2 regions of the Bradyrhizobium sp. Kon56 genome follow, and region 1 is predicted to be linked to the other one. Evidence: predicted binding sites of a transcription regulator. Region 1 holds the regulator's gene; the other holds the start of a gene.

Evidence for each region. Region 1 encodes LexA, which represses DNA repair genes until DNA is damaged. Its sites were predicted from a motif close to TGTTCNNNNTGTGTTCNG; they were not measured.
Region 2: a site for LexA is predicted at 3,791-3,808, ahead of AC0L3B_RS15190 (DUF3072 domain-containing protein). Genes of this name have one in related genera too.

What each region holds. Positions count from the first base shown of each region.
Region 1 is NZ_JBVVOU010000016.1:56,102-66,238, reverse strand. Features, by position in the region: gene AC0L3B_RS23915 (molybdopterin molybdotransferase MoeA) at 201-1,412, shown strand; gene lexA (transcriptional repressor LexA) at 1,589-2,290, shown strand; gene AC0L3B_RS23905 (hypothetical protein) at 2,799-3,233, shown strand; gene AC0L3B_RS23900 (ComEC/Rec2 family competence protein) at 3,372-5,651, opposite strand; gene AC0L3B_RS23895 (DUF2171 domain-containing protein) at 5,747-5,980, opposite strand; gene AC0L3B_RS23890 (nuclear transport factor 2 family protein) at 6,065-6,451, opposite strand; gene AC0L3B_RS23885 (glutamine--tRNA ligase/YqeY domain fusion protein) at 6,471-8,147, opposite strand; gene gltX (glutamate--tRNA ligase) at 8,314-9,741, shown strand; gene gltA (citrate synthase) at 9,937-10,137, shown strand, end outside.
Region 2 is NZ_JBVVOU010000008.1:64,089-74,225, reverse strand. Features, by position in the region: gene AC0L3B_RS15220 (hypothetical protein) at 1-5, shown strand, start outside; gene AC0L3B_RS15215 (glutathione S-transferase family protein) at 115-753, opposite strand; gene AC0L3B_RS15210 (VOC family protein) at 1,062-1,514, opposite strand; gene AC0L3B_RS15205 (VOC family protein) at 1,743-2,141, opposite strand; gene AC0L3B_RS15200 (hypothetical protein) at 2,388-2,630, shown strand; gene AC0L3B_RS15195 (hypothetical protein) at 2,636-2,905, shown strand; gene AC0L3B_RS15190 (DUF3072 domain-containing protein) at 3,534-3,749, opposite strand; gene AC0L3B_RS15185 (hypothetical protein) at 3,910-4,125, shown strand; gene AC0L3B_RS15180 (hypothetical protein) at 4,294-4,674, shown strand; gene AC0L3B_RS15175 (hypothetical protein) at 4,697-5,206, opposite strand; gene AC0L3B_RS15170 (hypothetical protein) at 5,427-5,603, opposite strand; gene AC0L3B_RS15165 (hypothetical protein) at 5,772-6,044, opposite strand; gene AC0L3B_RS15160 (hypothetical protein) at 6,220-6,522, opposite strand; gene AC0L3B_RS15155 (hypothetical protein) at 6,768-6,953, opposite strand; gene AC0L3B_RS15150 (HU family DNA-binding protein) at 7,361-7,657, shown strand; gene AC0L3B_RS15145 (DUF2934 domain-containing protein) at 7,794-7,970, shown strand; gene AC0L3B_RS15140 (hypothetical protein) at 8,223-8,450, opposite strand; gene AC0L3B_RS15135 (hypothetical protein) at 8,738-8,887, shown strand; gene AC0L3B_RS15130 (hypothetical protein) at 9,131-9,259, shown strand; gene AC0L3B_RS15125 (GrlR family regulatory protein) at 9,445-9,825, shown strand; gene AC0L3B_RS15120 (hypothetical protein) at 10,036-10,137, shown strand, end outside.

The DNA.
Region 1 (10,137 bases):
TTTCGTCGCTTCCATGACCACTCTCCTGCCGATCTGTGACCTCCTTCGGATCATGCCGCGACGCGCTTGATCCTGCCTTCCGGAACAATGTGAAGGGGCGGGATGACTGTGCCTGCTCAGCCGCTTTTGCCTCTGCGCCTGCGCTCGGCTAGAAGACGTGCGGAACATTCGCCCGAACGTGCCGAGCAGGAGTTTTCGCCGTGGCCTTGATGCCGGTTTCTGACGCGCTTGCCGCGGTGCTGGCGGGTGCAGAGCCGCTGCCGGAAGAAATGATTTCCCTCGACGAGGCCTACCATCGCGTGCTCGCGCGTGACGTCGTGGCGCGGCGCACGCAGCCGCCGCAAGCGATGTCGGCGATGGACGGCTACGCGGTGCGCGCGGCCGACGCCGCGACGATCGATTCGGAGCTCACCGTCATCGGCGAAGTCGCAGCGGGCCGACCGTTCGAGGGAACGGTCGGAGCCGGCGAGGCCGTGCGGATCTTCACCGGCGGCGTCGTTCCCTTTGGCGCGGACGCCGTCGTGATCCAGGAGGACACGGTCGCCGCCGGCAAGCGGATCACGATCAAGGAAGCCGCAATCGCCGGCCGGCACATCCGCCCCGCCGGCGTCGATTTCCGCGAGGGCGACGTGCTCCTGCGCAAGGGAAGCCGTTTGACCGAGCGAGACCTCGCGCTCGCCGCCGGGATGAATCATCCGCACCTTGCCGTTGTCAGGCGTCCGAAAGTCGCGATTCTCGCCACCGGCGACGAGCTGGTGATGCCGGGCACCACGCCCGGCCACGGCCAGATCGTCTATTCCAACGGCTACGCCCTGCACGCGCTCGCCCGCAGCGAGGGCGCCGAGACCATCGACCTCGGTATTGCCGCCGACACGCTGGAGGCGACCACCGCCGGCATCCGCCGCGCCCGCGAGAGCGGCGCCGACGTCCTGATCACGACCGGCGGCGCATCGGTCGGCGACCACGATCTGGTCCAGCAGGCACTGCGGGACGAAGGCATCGCGATGGCGTTCTGGAAGATCGCGATGCGGCCAGGCAAGCCAATGATGCACGGGCGACTCGGCGCAATGGGTGTGATCGGCCTGCCGGGCAATCCCGTATCGTCCTACGTGTGCGCTTTCCTGTTCATGGTGCCGCTGATTCGCGCCCTGTCGGGCCGTTCAGTGATTCACCATCGCCGTGAACGCGCCGTGCTCGGCCGCGACGTCGGCGCCAACGACCAGCGCGAGGACTATCTGCGCGCGCATCTTGAGGAGCGTGACGATGGCACACGCGTCGTTGTTCCCGTCAATCATCAGGACTCTTCGCTGCTTGCGAATCTCGCTGCAGCACAGGTACTTCTCGTCCGCGCACCATTCGCGCCGAAGGCCGAAGCAGGCACGGCTTGCGAAGTGTTGCGGCTCCCCGTCTGAGCGCCCCCGCAACGCGCGTTCCGCGCACTTTGCTCTGTTCACGGTAAATTAAGCAGTTGCGGAACATGTATCGAACATATAGTGTCTGTTCATGATTTGTTTCGAGCATGCAGCGGCTTATGGCCGAATTCAGCGTCTCGGAATCGGACGACATCAACCGGGGGACTTTGGTCGAGATGTTAACGCGCAAACAATACGAGCTTCTGCGGTTCATCAGTGAACGTCTGAAGGAAAGCGGCGTGCCGCCCTCCTTCGACGAGATGAAGGATGCGCTCGATCTGCGCTCGAAGTCGGGCATCCATCGCCTGATCACGGCGCTCGAGGAGCGTGGCTTCATCCGACGCCTGCCCAACCGCGCCCGTGCGATTGAAGTCATCAAGCTGCCGGAGCTCCAGGCAGCCGCTGGCAGCCGCCGCGGCTTCACGCCGAGCGTCATCGAGGGCAATCTCGGCAAGGTGCGTGCGAGCGCGAGCCTGCCCGCTGACGAGGGCGAACGTCCCGTCGCGGTGCCGGTGATGGGCCGCATCGCGGCCGGCACGCCGATCGAGGCGTTGCAGACCCGCAGCCATACTATCAGCGTACCGCCTGACATGCTCGGCTCGGGCGAGCATTACGCGCTGGAAGTGCGCGGCGACTCGATGGTCGAAGCCGGCATTCTCGACGGCGACATGGCCCTGATCCAGCGCAACGAGAGCGCCGATACCGGCGACATCGTGGTGGCGCTGATCGACGACGAGGAAGCGACGCTGAAGCGCTTCCGCCGTCGCGGCGCCTCGATCGCGCTCGAGCCCGCCAACGCGGCCTATGAGGTCCGCATCCTGCCGCCCAACCGGGTGAAGATTCAGGGCAAGCTGATCGGGCTTTACCGGAAGTACTGATACCGGGAGTCTTTCTATCGGCAGTACTTCATATCGGAAGCACTTCATGCCGGAGGTGCTTGGCGCCTCGCGCGCTTCCGATCGGCATCGCCGGTCAGAGATTGGAGCGGATCATCGTCCGCTCCGGCTGGATAGCCTTTCTGGTTCTGCACAGACTATCCGGCCCCTCCTCCAACGCTGGCTCCTCGCCACGCCGACGAAGCAGCACCGCTTCAAGCAGCACCGCTTCAAGCAGCACCGCTTCGCGGCTCGGTTGTTCGAGGAAACAGCGACCAGCGGTCAAGTTCGGCCGTTGCAGCCAAGTTGGCAATGTTCGCGTACGCGCCTCCCGAATGCATCGCGGCGAGCTTTGTTCCTATTGAATTCGGGAAAGATAATGTGATCGCGGCTTGCGGAAGCCAGCCGCAGATTTGCCCACAACCAAGCAGAGCGTTCGTGCTTCCACTCTGATAGAGGCCTGCGCCTCGATAAGAGACGCGGGTTGCTATCCCAGCATGAGGAGCACCCGATGTGTGACTACAGCCTACATGCCGTCGCGTCGCGCCCCGCCGAAGTCGGCGAGACGATCGTCACGACAAGCTTCCGCGGCACCTCGACGCGCGGCTTCGCCTCTGCAGCCGATCCGTCTGTTGCCGTCTGCCTGCTGCCGGGGACGGAGCTCGCCTTCGCCGACGACGTCCGCTACGACAATCGCTGGATCTGGACGCGCACCATCAATTCCCGCGTGGGCAAGTTCGGCAAGATCGATCCGCACGTTCCCGACCGCCATCATGATGCGATCGAATTCCCCGACGGCAAATACGTGCTGGTGACGCAGCTCGTCGAAGGCCAGCGCGCGACGGTGCTGCAACTGCCGGTGACTCAGTCGGTCACCGAGCGCGAGCACAAGGCGCAGATCACCGCCGACAGGCAGCCGACCGTCACGCACCTGCCGATCGGCTGACAGAGCCGCCCTCCGGCTACGAAGTCGGAGGTCAGGATTAAATCGCCATCGCCGGCCGTGGCCGGCGAGATGGTGTGGTTTGCACCCCGCTAATCCGAACGGACGCACCGAACCACTGCGTTGCTCCGCACCATCAGATCAATCGACGGCTTGCAGGTCGGTGTCCGCCGGCGTTGCGTCCTTGATGCGAGGCGCGGTCGACTTTGGCGCGAGGCTGCCGTCGAAATCACCCTCGCCGGCGCCGGCCGGCAACCAGGGGCGGCTCGTGCCTCTCGCCCTCACTGCCTGAACCACAAAACCGTCACCACGCTGCGTCAGCGCCAGCGCGCTCTGGCTGGCGAGCCGCTGCCGATCGACCACCATCGCCGCGCAATCAGGCGGTGCGGGACGAGTCGTCACCACCAGCGCGGCCCGACTGCAATCGTCCGCGAGAGCGTCGACGCGCAGTGCCAGCGCGACCAGCCTCCCGTCGGCCAGTGGCGTCACGCAGCCGGATTCGTCGCAGGACACGCCATCGGCAAGCGAGGCTCTGCCCGCATCGCGCGGATCGGCGTCGGCAGCGAGCCATTCCTTGAGCAGAAAGCTGTCCTTGTTCGTCCTGATCAGGTGCAGATATCCGTCCCTGCCCCGCACCGCGACGCTGGCGCCATCCCCGGCAATCAGGATGTCGGGCTGCCGCGCCGACAGTCCCCAGAGGATCGCTGCCAGCAGCACCAGGGCGCCGGACCAGCGCAGCGGCGTGCGCAACAAGCCGAGCACAATGATTCCCAGGCTCGCCGCGATCAGCGGCGCGATCCCGAACGCCGGGATGCGGCCCACCGCGCCCGGCAAGGCCGCGACCCAGCGCGAGACCGCGACCATCCACTCGATGCCAATCCCCATCAGCCACCAGAACACGCTGTCCAGCCCGAACGGCGCAGCAAGCAGCCCCAACAGCCCCGCCGGCATCACCAGCGCAGAGACCACCGGCATCGCGCCGAGATTGGCGAGCACGCCGAACGGCGTGACACGGTGGAAATGAAAGGCGGCATAGGGCGTCGTCGCAAGTCCCGCAATCAGCGAAGCCATGAACAGCATCGCAATCTCGCGCCCACCCCACATCGCAATGCGCGCAGTCGCCGAATTGTCCGGCGAGGCAAACAAATTGGGCATGCCGATCTGCACCAGTGCGACCAAGCCGAGCGTTGCCGCAAACGACATCTGAAAACTCGGATGCACCAGCGCTTCCGGCGCGACCGCCAGCACGATCAGCGCAGCCACAGCAAGCGTGCGGAAGGTGATGGCGCGGCGATCGACCATCACCGCGATCAGCACCACCGCCGTCATGAAGAACGACCTTTGCGTGGCGACCTCCGCGCCCGACAGCAGCAGGTAGAACGCAGCGGCGACCAGCGCGGCGGCGGCCGACCATTTCTTGATGGCGAAGCCGGCCGCCAATCCGGGGATCAGAGCGAGCAGCGCGCGCACCGCGAAGAACACGACGCCGGCAACGACGGCCATGTGATAACCGGAGATCGAGAGCACGTGGCCGAGGCCGGAGATGAACATCGCATCGTTGACGGGCGTGGTGATCGCATCGCGCCGCCCGGTGAGCAGCGCGGTCGCGATCGCCCGATTGTCGCCGTCGAGCGTCGCCCGGATGCGGGCATCGATCGCATCGCGCAGGCCTTGCATGAAGGCCGCGTAACGCAGCCGTAAGCCGCCGGTCTCAGGCGGCGACGCCACCGTGATGGCGCCCATCGCGAAGCCGGAGGCGCCGATGCCCTGGAAGAACATGTCACGCGAAAAGTCGTAGCTGCCGGGCCGCACCGGCGCGAGTGGCGGCATCAGCCGTGCCTTCAGCTGAACGAAGCTACCGACCTCCGGCGCGGTGCCCTTGCGGACCGACAGGCGCACGCGCTCGAGCCTGACGTCGCTGCGCTGCGCCTCCATCGCCGTGACGCGCAGCACGAAACGATCGGTACGCTCGCGGATGTCGCGAGCCTCGACGAAGCCCGACAACGACACCGAATAGAGCGCCCTTGCCAGCACCGGGTGGGCGATGCGCGCCGTCTTCCAGGTTGCGACGGCAAAGCCGGCCGCGACCGCCGCGATCATGATGGCCGGGGCGAACAGCCGGCTCCGCCGCAACAGAGCCGCGCCAAGCAGGAGCGCGATGGCGGTCGTGGCAACGACCCACAGCACCGGCTCATGATCGGCAGAGAAATAAAGCGCGATGCCGCAGCCAAACGCGACGGGCACCCACGGCAACAGCCGCCCGGCGCCCGCCTCGGCGCGCAGCCAGGCGCGGAGGGTCTCGGCCAGCGATGTCCAGAGGTCGAGGCCTGCAGGCGCGAGGCCGCCCGCGGACGCGGCGCGGCCCGCGGGCCACGTCCCCGCGATCCCCTGCGATCGTACCGGCCGGCCCGGCTCCGCCATTCCCTGCACTCGATGATACGCAACGAAGCCAGAAGCTACCGGAACGTGCAGGTGGGCGGATAGCGGTACGGATCAGGAACGAAGGGGCGCGGCCGCTACTTTTCCTCTTCCATCGTCACGGCCACATCCGCCTTGGCCGACAGCCTGACCTTGTTGCCCTCGATATCGGCGACGAGGCCCTTGTCGATGAAGTGATGATGGCCCTTGTGGCTGCCCTCGCCGCTGTCCTTCTTGGTCAGCTTGATGCGATTGCCTTCGACCTTGTCGACGGTGCCGATGTGGACGCCGTCGGCGCCGATCACTTCCATATGCTCTGCGATGTTCTGCATGGTGGGTTCCTTGTTGGACCCACCCCAACGCGCGGGGAGCACGTTCGTTCTCTCACGAGAATGACGAAGCCGTGTGCCCGCTCGTCAGATCAGCGGCGCCTGCGACGAAGCATGGTGATTGACGATCTTCCACTCGCCGTCCTCGCGCATGATGACCCAGCTCATCTTGACCGAGAAATCGGGGCGTTCGCCGGCGAGATCGAACGAGATGGTCGCGGCCATATTGATCAGATCAGGACCTGCCTGCGCCGCCGTCACCTCGGAAAACACCGCGCTCGGCTTGCGCCAGCGCGGCAGGCCGTTGAAATAGTCTGCGACGCCGGCCCTGCCCCGGTAGAGCTTTGGGTTGGAGCCGAAGAAGAAGGCATTCCTCGCATAGAGCGATGAGAGCGCGGCCGCATCGAGCGTGGCGAAGCCGGCGCGCCATTTCGCGATGATGCCGGAAACGATAGCGTCGGCTTCGTTGCTCATTGTGGTCTCGCAGCTCTTTTCAGCCTTTGGCAACTTCCTTCGCGAACGTGTCGCGCAGACCGATAGTCCTGGAAAATACCGGTCTGTCGGACGTCGGGTCCTTGTCGCGCACGAAATAGCCCTGGCGCTCGAACTGCATCGGCTCGGTCGAATTGCTTTCCGCGACCGATGCCTCGACGCGGGCATTAGCGAGAATTTCCAGTGACTGCGGATTGAGGTCGGCGGCGAAGTTCGAGGCGTCCGGGCTCGGTTTGGCAAACAGCTGATTGTAGATGCGGATTTCCGCGGGCACGGAAGTCGCCGCCGGCAGCCAGTGCATGGTGGCCTTGACCTTGCGGCCATCGGGCGCGTTGCCGCCCTTGGTCGCGGGATCGTAGGTGCAGCGCAGCTCCACCACCTCGCCGGCATCGTTCTTGATCACGCCGGTGCACTTGACGAAATAGGCGTAGCGCAGCCGCACTTCGTTGCCCGGCGACAGACGGAAGAACTTTTTCGGCGGGTTCTCCATGAAGTCGTCCTGCTCGATATAGAGCTCACGACCGAACGTGATCTTGCGGGTGCCGGCGGAGGGATCATCCGGATGGTTGATCGCCTCGAGCTCCTCGGTCTGCCCCTCGGGATAATTCTCGATCACGACCTTGAGCGGCTTAAGCACCGCCATGCGCCGCTGCGACGTGCGGTTCAATTCCTCGCGGATGCAGAATTCCAGCATGCCGACGTCGACCACGCTATTGGCTTTCGCAACGCCGATGCGCTTGACGAATTCGCGAAGCGCGGCCGGCGGCACGCCGCGGCGGCGCATGCCCGCCATGGTGGGCATGCGCGGGTCGTCCCAGCCCGCGACATGGCCCTCGCGGACGAGCTGGGTCAGCACACGCTTGGACAGCAGCGTGTAGGTCAGGTTCAGCCGCGCGAATTCGTACTGGTGCGGCTTCGAGGGCACCGGCAGCTTCTCGATGAACCAGTCGTAGAGCGGCCGATGGTCCTCGAACTCCAGCGTGCAGATCGAGTGCGTGATGCCTTCGATGGCATCCGACTGGCCGTGGGCATAGTCGTAGCTTGGATAGATGCTCCACTTGGTCCCGGTGCGCGGATGGTGCGCATGCAGGATGCGGTACAGCACGGGGTCGCGCAGATTGATGTTGCCCGCACCCATGTCGATCTTGGCCCGCAGCACGCGCGCGCCGTTCGGGAATTCGCCCGCCTTCATGCGACGGAACAGGTCGAGGTTTTCATCCACGGTGCGATCGCGGAACGGCGAGTTCTTGCCGGGCTCGGTCAGCGTGCCGCGCGCGAGACGAATCTGCTCCTGGGTCTGGTCATCGACATAGGCGAGCCCGTCGCGGATCAGCTGCTCCGCCCATTCGTAGAGGCGGTCGAAATAGTCCGAAGCGAAGAACAGGTTCTTGCCCCAGTCGAAGCCGAGCCAGCGCACGTCGGCCTGGATGGAATCGATATATTCCTGCTCTTCCTTGACCGGATTGGTGTCGTCGAAGCGCAGATGGCAACGGCCCGGAAACTCTTGGGCGATGCCGAAATTGAGCGCGATCGACTTGGCGTGGCCGATATGGAGATAACCGTTCGGCTCCGGCGGGAACCGGGTCACGATCTCCTTGTATTTGGCCTGCTCGAGGTCGGCCTGGATGATGTCACGAATGAAATCGCGCCCAACCTCGTTCGCCACCGGTTCTGTCATTACGAAAATCCTGTAGGGAAATCAGCGGCCCTTCTGCCAAATTCCCTTGGCTGAGCCAAGGGCTTAAGCAAGGTCTCAAGCAACCCCTGGCGGTCCGCTGCCGGGCTTTAGTTATGCTCCGGTCCTGTTATATACCACCGCCTCCAATGCATAGGCCCTGCCAAGAATGACCTCTCCCGTCGTCACCCGTTTCGCTCCTTCGCCGACCGGCTTCCTCCATATCGGGGGCGCGCGCACGGCGCTGTTCAACTGGCTCTATGCGAAGAAGCACGGCGGCAAGATGCTGCTCCGGATCGAGGACACCGACCGGGAGCGCTCCACCGAGGCCGCGATCGGCGCCATCCTCGACGGCCTGAAATGGCTGGAGCTCGGCTGGGATGGCGACGTCATCTACCAGTTCAGCCGCGCCGCCCGCCACCGCGAGGTCGCCGAGCAGCTGCTCGCCGACGGCAAGGCCTATCGCTGCTACGCCACCGCCGAGGAGCTCACCGCGATGCGCGAGAAGGCGCGCGCAGAGGGGCGCACGCGCCTCTATGACGGCCTGTGGCGCGACCGCGATCCGGCGACGGCCCCGACCGACGTAAAGCCCACCATCCGGCTCCGTGCGCCCCAGACCGGCGAGACCGTGATCGAGGACCAGGTCCAGGGCCGCGTGGTCTGGCAGAACGAGAATCTGGATGACCTCGTCCTGCTGCGCGGCGATGGCAACCCGACCTACATGCTCGCTGTCGTGGTCGACGACCACGACATGGGCGTCACCCACGTCATCCGCGGCGACGACCATTTGATCAACGCGGCCCGCCAAAAGCAGATCTACGACGCGATGGGCTGGACGCTGCCGAGCATGTCCCACATCCCCCTGATCCATGGCCCGGACGGCTCAAAGCTCTCCAAGAGGCACGGCGCGCTTGGCGTCGATGCCTACCGCGCCATGGGGTACCTCCCGTCCGCGCTCCGCAACTATCTCGTCCGGCTCGGCTGGAGCCATGGCGACCAGGAAATCTTCTCGACGGAGGAGATGATCGCGGCGTTCGATCTTGCCAGCGTCGGCCGCGCAGCAGCGCGCTTCGATTTTGCCAAGCTGGAAAACCTCAACGGCCACTACATCCGCAATGCCGACGATCAATCACTCGTGAAGATGTTCGAGGACGTGCTCGACCACGTCGTGCCCAGCCGCGACGAGCTTAAGGCCAAGTTAAACGACACCACGCGCGCGCAGCTCCTGAAGGCCATGCCGGCCCTGAAGGAGCGCGCCAAGACGCTGATCGAGCTGATCGACAGCGCCTATTTCATTTTCGCGGACCGGCCGCTGGAGCTTGACCCGAAGGCGGCGGCGCTGCTGACGCCTGAGAACCGCAAGCTGATCGGCCAGCTTCATTCCGCGCTGGAGAAAGTCGAGACGTGGAGCGCGGCCAATGCGGAAGCCGCGCTGCGCGCCTTTGCCGAGGAAAATAGTCTCAAGCTCGGCGCGGTCGCCCAGCCGCTGCGGGCCGCGCTGACGGGACGGACGACGTCGCCCGGCATATTCGAGGTTTTGGACGTCTTGGGACGCCAGGAAAGCCTGGGCCGGCTTAAAGATCAGGCCACGGAATAGGCCTAGGACCGCGCTAAGGACCGGGCCCAAGGACCAGGCTACGACGTAAGTCGACCATGCGTGGCGCCATCTTGCAGCGCACACAGCAATAATATACCCATCTCAGCCGTACCTTCTGGAACATCCGGCCTGCCCCGCGATATCTCATCGGGGCCTCCGGGTCCGGCCCGTTTCACCATACATCGGGGACCTCTGATGGACGCAAAACCAAGCAATAAGACCGCCACACTGACGGTCGGAAACAAGAATTTCGATCTTCCGATCCACAGCGGCAGCGTCGGGCCCGACGTCATCGATATCGGCAAGCTCTACGGCCAGTCCGGCCTGTTCACCTACGACCCGGGCTTCACCTCGACCGCGAGCTGCCAGTCCAAGATCACCTATATCGACGGTGAC
Region 2 (10,137 bases), on a different contig from region 1:
CCTAAACAAAAAGACGCGAAAACAACCCCATGCACAGTAGCCGCCATCTCCCGGCGCCGCGCGGCAAAATGCCGATTCATCGTGCTCGTAACGGACTTTAAGCCGCGCCACCGCTCACGACATCGGCGGTGCCACAAATTGCGCAAAACCGGGCCGTTTGCCGAGTTCGGCGAGCCAGCGCGTCAGATGCGGCTGCGCGGGCCGGGTGATGCCCTCGACGCCGAGCCAGCGCCGCGCATAGGCGCCAACCGCGATGTCGGCGAGCGTGAACGCATCGCCGTCCATGAACGGACGCGTGGAGAGCAGGCGGTCCGCGATGGCCCAGACCTCGGCGGCGGCATCGGCATCCTTTTGCACCTGGATCATCTCGCGCTCGGCGGGCGGCGTGCGCACGATGCCCCAGAACACCGGGCGGTCGACCGGCTGCACCATCGACAGCGTCCAGTCGAGCCAGCGGTCGACGCTGGCGCGCAGCCTCGGCGCCTCGGGATAGATCGGCGTGCCGCGCCCATGCGCGAGGCAGAGATAGCGCATGATCGAATTGGATTCCCACAGCGTGAAGTCGCCCTCAACCAGCGTCGGGATCCGCGCATTGGGATTCATCGCGAGATAGTCGGCGTCGCGGGTCTTGCCGAACGCCATGCCGGCGTCGATGCGCTCGTAAGCCAAGCCGAGCTCGGTGAGGCACCACAGCACCTTTTGCACGTTGACCGAATTGGCGCGGCCCCAGATCGTCAGTTTTTGGTCCGGCACATCATCCTCCCGCGGCGCTTCTTTCGGCGCGGGTAATAGCGGAATTCACTGCGGCGAGCGACGGGCGATTGCGCCGATCCTCTCATGCAAAAGGTCCGCATGCAAAAAGCTCCGCCCGAGGCGGAGCTTTCATTGCAAGGCAAAGCCTGGTCAGGCGATCAGCGGCCGAAGAACAGCCACAGCAAGATGATCACCGGGATCGGCACGCCCAGCATCCACAACAAAATTCCGCGTCCCATCGCGTCCTCCTCCAATTGCATTGTCGAAGAGAGAACGCTTAGGAGAGGGGCTGGTTCCGGCAAAAAGGCCTACCAATGGCCGATGTTGGGCATCGACGACCACGGCTCCTGCGGCGGCTTCGGATCGCCCTTCTGCAACAGCTCGATCGAGTGCAAATCCGGCGAGCGGACGAAGGCCATGTTGCCGTCGCGCGGCGGACGGTTGATGGTGACGTCGGCCTTCATCAGCTTCTCGCAGGTCGCGTAGATGTCGTCGACTTCATAGGCGAGATGGCCGAAGAAGCGATCCTCGCCGTATTTTTCCTCGTCCCAATTCCAGGTGAGCTCGACCAGCGGCGCGCCGCGCGTCTGCGGCTGCTTCTTCAGCGCCTCGAGATCGTCCGACGAGCACAGGAACACCAGCGTGAAACGCCCCTTGTCGTTCTCGATCCGCCGAACCTCCTTCAGCCCCAGCGCTTCCTGGTAAAACTTCAGCGCGACATCGAGATTGCGCACGCGCAGCATGGTGTGGAGGTATCGCATGGTTGTTGCTCCCTGGGTGGATGGAGGGTTTTTGGTTCGGCCGAGCCGAAGGGAGTAGGAGATAGCAGGAAAATCCGGGGAGGGGCAGGGGGCGGGTGCACATGTGCATGAGGGTGAAGCCGGCTGATGAAGTAAATCAGCCGGCGAAATTTCAATGCACTCTCACCGAAAATCCAGTGCCGCACACGCGCCATTGGCTGTGTGTGCGGGGCGGTCTGCTGCCGCGACCTATTGCGCCGCGAGGCGGTGTCCGGCCTGCTCGATCGGCGGCATGAGGAGCGATACCGCCGTGCCTTCGGGGTCGCGAAACTGGAACGTCCTGTTGCCCCATGGCATCGTTTTCAACTCGTGCACCAGCGTAACCTTGTCTTTCAGGCGCTGATAATCCGCATCGATGTCTTCAACCTGAAACTCGATCACGGCGGTGCGGTTCGCGCCGGGCTCGGCACTGTTTTCTTTCCAGAGCGTGACCGTCTCGGCTGCGCCGATTGCGAGGTTGGCGCCCGGCGTCACGATCTTGGCGAACACCGGCGCGAGCCATTCGGCGGAACATCCGGTCACCATTTCGTAGAACGAAACCATGATTTTGATGTCAGTAGCGATCAGGCGAGTGGAGGCGAACTTCATGGCATGTCCTTTGGTTGACCGCAGATTTGAGCGGCATCGCGGGGCTCGTCGCACACCGCTGCTGCCACCCTGATGTCAGCAGTCACGATGCCGCGCCGAGCGCGCCGTGAATGGCGATGGCATTGCTCAAGCGCTAGAAAACGAGCCCTTCACGAAGCCCCACAGCGCTAACCGGGTCCTCAGAACGTGACGCAAATCGCAGAACTGGGCCACCTCACTCACGGGGGACACGGGGTTGTTTAGCCGTTGGCAGATGAACTCCCCGCGGAACTGACGCGACTAACCGCTATGGCCAATATTCTAGGCGAGCTTCTGTTTGCACTTATCCGCTCGATTGTTGCCGGATGGGCGTATGCGCTCTGGGTCAAACTGGCGACATGGCTCGAGCCGAAAATTCAACGGCGTTGGGTGAAGATTGCCGTAGGAGGCCTCCTCGGCCTGGCAGCCTTTTTTATGATTCCGATCGTGATGGCGCTGTTGGGCCTTTGAAGACAATGAAATCCGTTCTCACCGTCGCACTGGCAATCGGGGCCCTCGTCTCGACGGTGCTGCTCGTCATGGAGCAGCTAACCGACTACTCCACCCCTGTGATGGCATGGGAGATGCCGGGTATATCCGCAGCTTACCTTTTCTGGGGAGCTGTCGGCAGTTCCGTTTTCTTGGGCGTCGCCATCACTTGGGCCGTGAACGCCATCGTTTACGGGGCGCCCGCTTTCGTTGTCCTTACAGTCATCAAGCTGGCAATCCGCGATCTGCCGAAGTGACAGAACTGAGCTCGGCGCGGAGCCGATGCTCAGCGCGCTCAAGAAAATGAGCGGCAGCAGGTCATGCAAGGCGCCTGACGCGCCTTGCATGATCGTCTGAAATTTCGCCTGCCGGCGAGCGGCCGGACGGCCGACATCATGAACCACGACGGAGTTCGAGGCGACGAATGCCCGTAAACGAAGGTCTCTCGTCGTGAAATGGTTTAGACGATACGCAGTTGGCTGCCTGATCGCGGTGCTCCTGTTCTCGGGCCGAGACAGTTACAAACGGCCCGGCGAAGACATGCGCTACGGGGCCATCCTTATGGTAGCCGCCGGTTGGCCTGTTGTTGCCGCGATTGTCGTGGGAAGCACCATCGGTGACATCGTACATGACGTGAAGCAAGGCAAAGCAGGATGAGTGCCCGGCTCGCAAAGCGACAGGCCGCGATCCCGGCATTGAAGTTGTGGAATCGACATTGCGGGATCGTGCGCTCAATCGACGCTGTCTGTGCCCGACGAAATGCAGCGCGCTCAACGTTTGTGAATGCAGCGTTGGCCGAACGCCTGCAACCTTCCCGCGACACTGCTGATCATCGGTGAGTCATGTTCTTCCGTCTCGCAGGGGCGGGGCGTACATGCCCGCTGTCTACTTCTCGAGCCCGGCCTTTTGCCGCATCGTGTCGATCAGCTCTGACGCCTCTGCCTTGGTCAGATCCTTCTTGGGGAGGGGCTTGTGCGCCTGCTCGGCGAGGGTCTTGAGGTAGGATTCCTGGGCGCCGGTCATCGGGTCGTCGCCGGAAACCCAATCCTTCGGATCCTTTTGTGTGTTGTCCCCGGTGTTGTCAGCTGTCTTGTCAGCCATCGCGATCTCTCCTTTTCCACCTAACGTCGGCGCGCGCTTGTCGTTCCTCATTTGTTCGTCAGTCGAAAACGTGCGGAAATTGAACGTCTCGAGATCTGCCATGAAGAACCGACCTACTGGCCAGCGCGGAACAAGCGCTCCCGCCAAGCGTAGGTTCTGCATGAGCGAGAACCTGTCCCATCTCATCGAACATTCCGTGCAGATCGCCTGGGATTATCTGGAGCGCACCGGACAAGTCAGCGACGCGCCGTTCACCAGCCGCTTTCTCTCGGCCGCCGTCGAAGAGATGGTCCGCAAGGGCGAGCACAGACGCCTCATGCTGGCCAACCGGGCCATCACGGCGTTCGAGCGGCTTTCCAATAGGCAAGCTGCATAGATCGGTCCCCGGCCTTCGGTCGTCACTGCGCGGCGGTCCTGCAGTTCTCCGAGTGCAATTTGTTGAACCCCGGCGAAGCCCGGCGCGACCAACCGCCATGCTGCAAAGCCTGCTCGGCATCGGAATTGGCTTCGCGGCCTATGTGCTGAGACACCAAAGAGGAAAGTCGTGAAGGCGATCACACTGCTCGCGGTGGCGGCCATGCTGCTGGTGGAAATCTTCGGGTCGAAGGCGAGCGTCGGCGGCTCGATGAGCTTCATGCTGGTCTTTGTGCTCGTGATGCTGGCTGTCGCGATCTACGAGGCTTGGTCGAACGAGCGCGGCGCGATCGGATGGATCGTCAACCTGTTCGCTTCGGCGGTTGGCGGGCTGGTTGCGGTTGCCCTGATCGGGATGGCCGTGGAGGCGATGCTGCCATACCTTCACCTCGAAGGTTCGCTCGCGTCCTCGCAACATCCCCTGAAATACGTCCTAGTCGCAGCCATTGCGATCTGCATGGTGCTGGGATCATGGCTGCCGCTGTTGGCCGTCAACCGGTTTCGTCACTGAAGGGCACCCGGCGTCGCGCTCCCTAGCGCTTTCCTTCCTGCTTGCCACGCCTGATTTCCTCAGCCTCGTCCACCAGCTTCAAGGCGGCGCCGTCGTAGCTCAGCTTGAGCCCACGGCCGACAGTCCATATCCATCCGTCCCGGGCGTCCCTGGTTGGCTGGGCGTTGAACTGGTCGGAGATCGATTTGACGGCAGCGTCTTGGGGACCCGGATTGTTCAACTCCGCAATGACGCGCCAGATGGGATGTTTGGGATCGGGATTCCCAGGGTCAACGTCGTCGGCAAAGATCGTGACCTTGGCGCCGTCGACTGCGCACTCCAGGACGTAGGAATCGCGAATCTGACGGCAGCGGTAGCGACGTTGCGTGACGAGCTTGTTGGTTTCGTCGAATGTCATCCATGGCGAAAAGCCGAGGATGTCGGACTTCTTCACGAGCGCCATAGACGCAGGCTTTAGAAAGCCGGGCTGTACCGCCACGAGAACGGCGGCAACAACAACGATCAAGCCGGCGACAACAATGGCAATCTTCATCAGCCCCTCACAAGAAACGTTCGACCATACAACAGCCGGAGCGTTCTACCAGCCATCGCCCTGCATGCTTCGAGCCTCCGGCTATTTTTGTAGGACTGCACCTTCGGAGGATCACAGCTTCGGAAGATCGCATGGGCACGTATCGGCTGGTCATGAACGTGAAAAACCGCCCCTGACATGACCAGGGGCGGCTTTCACCAAACGGGGTTTCGAACGCGATCTAGTGACCGGTGCCCGGCTTCGTCGTCTTCGGCGGCTTGCCGTCTTCGATCCGGCCTTCGTTGCGCAAGTCGCGACCTTCCTGGGCCTTCTTCTGGCTCTCGGGGGACTTGCCGTGTTCGTTCATCTCTTCTTTGATGAATCCGGCGCCTTCCTTCACTTTACCTTCAACGCTCATGACGATCTCCTTGCTGGAGATGGGCAACTCGCGGCAAGACCTGACCGTTCCGGTGCGCGCACGATTGTGAGGAGTGCATTCGACAGGTTCCAAAGACCCTTCTCATGAAATGGCCGCGCCGCTTGTGGAAGCGACGCGGCCGGGAAGCGAGCCGTACAGGAAACCGGCTTACTTCTTGTTGCTGCGGGTCTTGGTACCGCCCTGGTCGCTGCCCGGGCCGGAGCCGCCCTGGCCGGAGGCGTCGGGCCTCACCATTCCGCCCTTGCTCATGCCGTCATGGCTCACGCCGGTCGTGCCGCTGCTCATCGTGCCCTTGTCCGTGTTGGTCATGCCGGGCTTCTGCATGTTGTCGGACTGCGCGGCGGGGCCGGTCTGGGTCTGGGCCAAGGCAGAGCCGCACATGAGGCCGAGGGCGGCGGTCGCAATGACGAGCTTCTTCATCTCAAACTCCTGGTTGGTTGTGTGGGCCAACGGGAGCGCAGAAACCGTGTTCCTAAAACAAGGCGTTCCGGAGTGCAAAAATTCTCGTCTGCAACGAGGCGTTGTCGGTTCTGCTTGAATCAGAACCGCTCCAGATTGTTGTGACGCGTTTTCGTCGCGCGAACTTGAAAACGCTCTAAGCCGCAAGCCGCTGATCGGCCGGGCCCGTCAGGTGCTTGAGCACTTCCGCGTGCTCCAGGTCGGGAACCGCAATGGCCGTGTGGCTGTAGCTCGTATTGGTTCGTGAGTTTGCAATCCTGTCCAGGATCTCGCCGCCCTTGATGACGTGGAGACCCATGCCCTCTCCCGACGGGAAGATCGCGAGCACCACGTCATAGGCTGTGATGACGGCGCGAAGCGCTTCGGCCTTGTCTTCGGCAATGTCGACGAACACGCGAACATCGGCCGCGAGTTCACGCAGCTCGTTAAAATCCAGCACTGTGGGGTACTCCAACGCAACGATACTAAGAGGAGTTTGGAGGCGTTAGGTTACTGAAGTCTCAACGGCGCATGCCCAGCCAAAGGTTTATCGACCAGGCGCTCCCGTCCAGCCGATAGGACGCGCGGGCGTTGCCGCTTGCTCGGCAAGGCGCCGGCACGGAAAGAACCTATGGAGCGGGAGGGACGAAGCGCGCCTCATACCCATACGGGTGTCACGCGATACGCGCGTGACTCATGTGCGGTTTACTTGGCGTATCCCTGGGAGCGGAGCCACGCGATCTTGCGGTCGCCATTGATCCAGTCGTCGGCGTCTGCCTTGCTGGTGAAGCCCTTGATTTCGCGCTGTTCGCTGTCCGGGTAATCCGCCAGGATTTTCCAGTCGTTGTCTGCAATGCGGACGGTTTTGAAGGTCACTTTTGTTTTTGCCATGCCGCATTATGCAGGAGATGGCCGAAAAAGAGAACCTGCCTTGTGACGGTCACCGGGGTGGCCGGGCGCAGACCTCGGGGGCCAGCCTGATCGGCAGTGCGGGGCCGGGTCCAGGCAAAGACGAAAGCCCCGCCTGGGGGAAGCGGGGCTCTCTGATGGGGGTGAAGCTTGGGGACTTCAAAGAGTTAGACGGCTCAGGGAGAAAATGGTTCAACGCGAAAACGGCGCAAGCTGCGGCATCTTTGCCGGGGCGTCCGGCCCTCCGCAGAACCCCTGCTTGCGTTTTGGGCGTCGATGGGTTCTAAGCCCCGTCACTTCATGAAAGTTGGCATGAAACAGAAGCGCGTTGCGCGGTCGGACCGCGTCTTGAGCAAAGCCTGCTCGCGCGCACAGAAGGAAATTCAGACATGGCGAAGATGACCAAGACTCAGTTGATCGATGCAATTGCCGAGGGCACGCAGCTGTCGAAGAACGACGTGAAGTCGGTCATCGAGTACATGGCGACGGTCGGCTACAAGGAGCTCAACGAGTCCGGCGAGTTCGTCATTCCCGGCTTCGTGAAGATGTCGGTGGTGAACAAGCCGGCGACCGAAGCTCGCATGGGCGTCAATCCCTTCACCAAGGAGCCGATGCAGTTCGCCGCGAAGCCGGCGAGCAAGTCGGTGAAGGCCTCGCCGCTGAAGGTGGCCAAAGACTCCGTCTAAGGGCTCGCGTTTTCGTTGCGGAGGCTTCTTTTCGCGGAGCGCTGCAATGATTGCTTGCTTGTGCTGAACCAATAAGGAACTCTCTTAAGGAACTCTAGGGCGTCGTCAGGCTTTGCTTCCGAAAGGGAGAAATCACATGACTGGTCTCAGCGAAGAAGAGATTCGAAATCGGGCCTATCACCTCTGGAAGGAGGCTGGCGAGCCCGCAGGCACGATGGACACCTTCTGGTATGAGGCCGAAAAGGAGCTTCTCGCCGAGCGGACCAAGCAAGGCGAAGTCCCACCCGGCATGACCGACAATTTGTCGGTCTGACTTTGCTGGTCTAACAGGCGGACAGGGGCGAGCGTCGACAGTTCTCAAAGCAGCCACCCGGCATAACACCCGGGTGGCTGCTTTGCTGTTCGGGCCCTCGTTCGAATCGAGTCGCCTCCGTGCGGCCGCCTCAAAGAAAAACCCCGGTCTTGGGGACCGGGGCTCTTCAAGCTGGTCGGCCGCGTTGCGACATGCCGCCAGCACCACCGAATTCGACCTGACAACGCGGGGCGGGAAAACTCGTTCCGGCCGCTAGTCCGGCGATACGGACACGTCGATGATCGCCGGCGTATCGACCTGGCGCTCGCGCCAGACGATGAGATCGCATTTGGGATTGAGCCACTGATATTCGGAGCCGCGCGCCTTCAGGTGCGCGAGCGCTGCATCATGTGCGGAGGTCTGATCCGGCGCTTCGACCATGATCTCCACGGTCTCTTCGATCTGACGCACCACTTCGACGGCGTAGTATTTTCTGGTCACGATCCCTAGCTCCGGAATGACTAACGGGGAGGGCGGTGGCGCGTTCCCCAAAAGAAAAACCCCGCGCTTTCGCACGGGGCCTTCTTGGCTGGCGGGGAAGGGATTTCAGCGCCTAGCCGCCGCGCCGTGGCTCGAACTTAAGGTTGAAAACCTAAAAAGCAACCGTCGGCGCGCGGAAGGCTCAAGGCGATGTGCCCGGCGAATTTCACGGGAGGGGCTGGACTTGTTGTTCCCATTTTGTTCTAGTGAGGCATCTCTTTTGGCAGCGACATTCTTTGGAGGTGCCCATGACTGTCGAGAAACAACGCGAAGTGATCAGGCTCTGGAATCAGCTCAGGAAGCTTGATGGTCCGGCCGCGGAAGAACTCCGCATCCAGATCCTCGAATGCTTTTCGGAGAAGGCTCTATCGAAGGATACGGCGAAGCGAGCGGCGTGATGAGCATCGCACTATCTCGATGCAATCGCGCGCGCCTTCACCGATCGTTAGGGATCGTTTTGCGCTGGATTTCTCGACTCCGATTCGTTCCTTGCGAACGAAATGGAGTCGGATCCAGAACAAGTCGTGGCTTCTGTGTCGATCCGGGACACGCCTTTCCTGACCAAGCCGGCGTGATGCTTCGCACAGTCCCGTTCGCCTGTCCTCGCTACGAGTGAGGCGAGGGAGACGCGACATGGATGCGTGCTGTTGCTCGAGATGTTCGCCGAGATCGCAAAAGTGTTTTGGTACGACCGGCACCCGCGCTTGCGCAACGACAGGCCCTCGGTGTCGCAGGTGCCACCGCGGTCGAAGTCCGAAGACGCCATGTGAGCGCGCGATCGTTGGCGACGGCGCTCGTTTGCATGCGACTGCCGATTTCTGCGATTCCGATTCGTTCTCCTAGAACGAAAGGCAGGCGAAGCTGGAACAATGCCGGACGACGGATCACCACACCTTCGCTTCACTCTCTCGACGCTCTCCGTCTCCGGCGCTATCGTTGCCCCGGCGGACGCAACATGAAGAACGGGCTTTATTCCATCCACATCCACATGCTCGACGGCGTGAAGGGCCGCGACAGCGGCGTGCTGATTCTGCGTGACGGCGTTCTGCTCGGCGGCGGGCCGTATTTCTGGTCGCGCGGCGCCTACACGATCCGGAACGGCAATTCGAACAACGGCCCTTCGAAACACGGGACCTGGAAGGGCGAGCTTGTCACCAACCAGCACACGCCGTTTGCGGATGGCTTCGCCCGGCCGCTGTTCGGCGGAGTGGAGGCAACGAGCGGCTTCTCCGGGACGTTCAGCGACGACACGGCCGAGGTGTTCGGCACCGTGCTGGTCGCAGGCCATCGCAGCCTCGGTTTTCGCGCGAGCCTGAAGCGGCTCGCCGAGTTCTGAAGACGCGTGTTCTGAAGACGCTTGTTCTGAAGAGGCTTGGCGAACTCCTAACGGAAGCTTGCCGCGAAGCCGATAACCCTATTCGGTTAGGTTAAAAGCGCAATCGCGTTGCACTTGCCGCCACTTGCGATAGGTGTCTGGCGAAGACGCGATCCGACTTTGGCCAACAAGCGACTTTGGCCAACAAGCAATTTTGCCAAGAACGAATTCATGACACCTTTTTCAGAACCGTCCTTTTATCAGGGCGACCGCCACACCTACCGGCGCATCGCCATCGTCGGCACGCTCTTTTGTCTGGCTTTCGTGGTGATC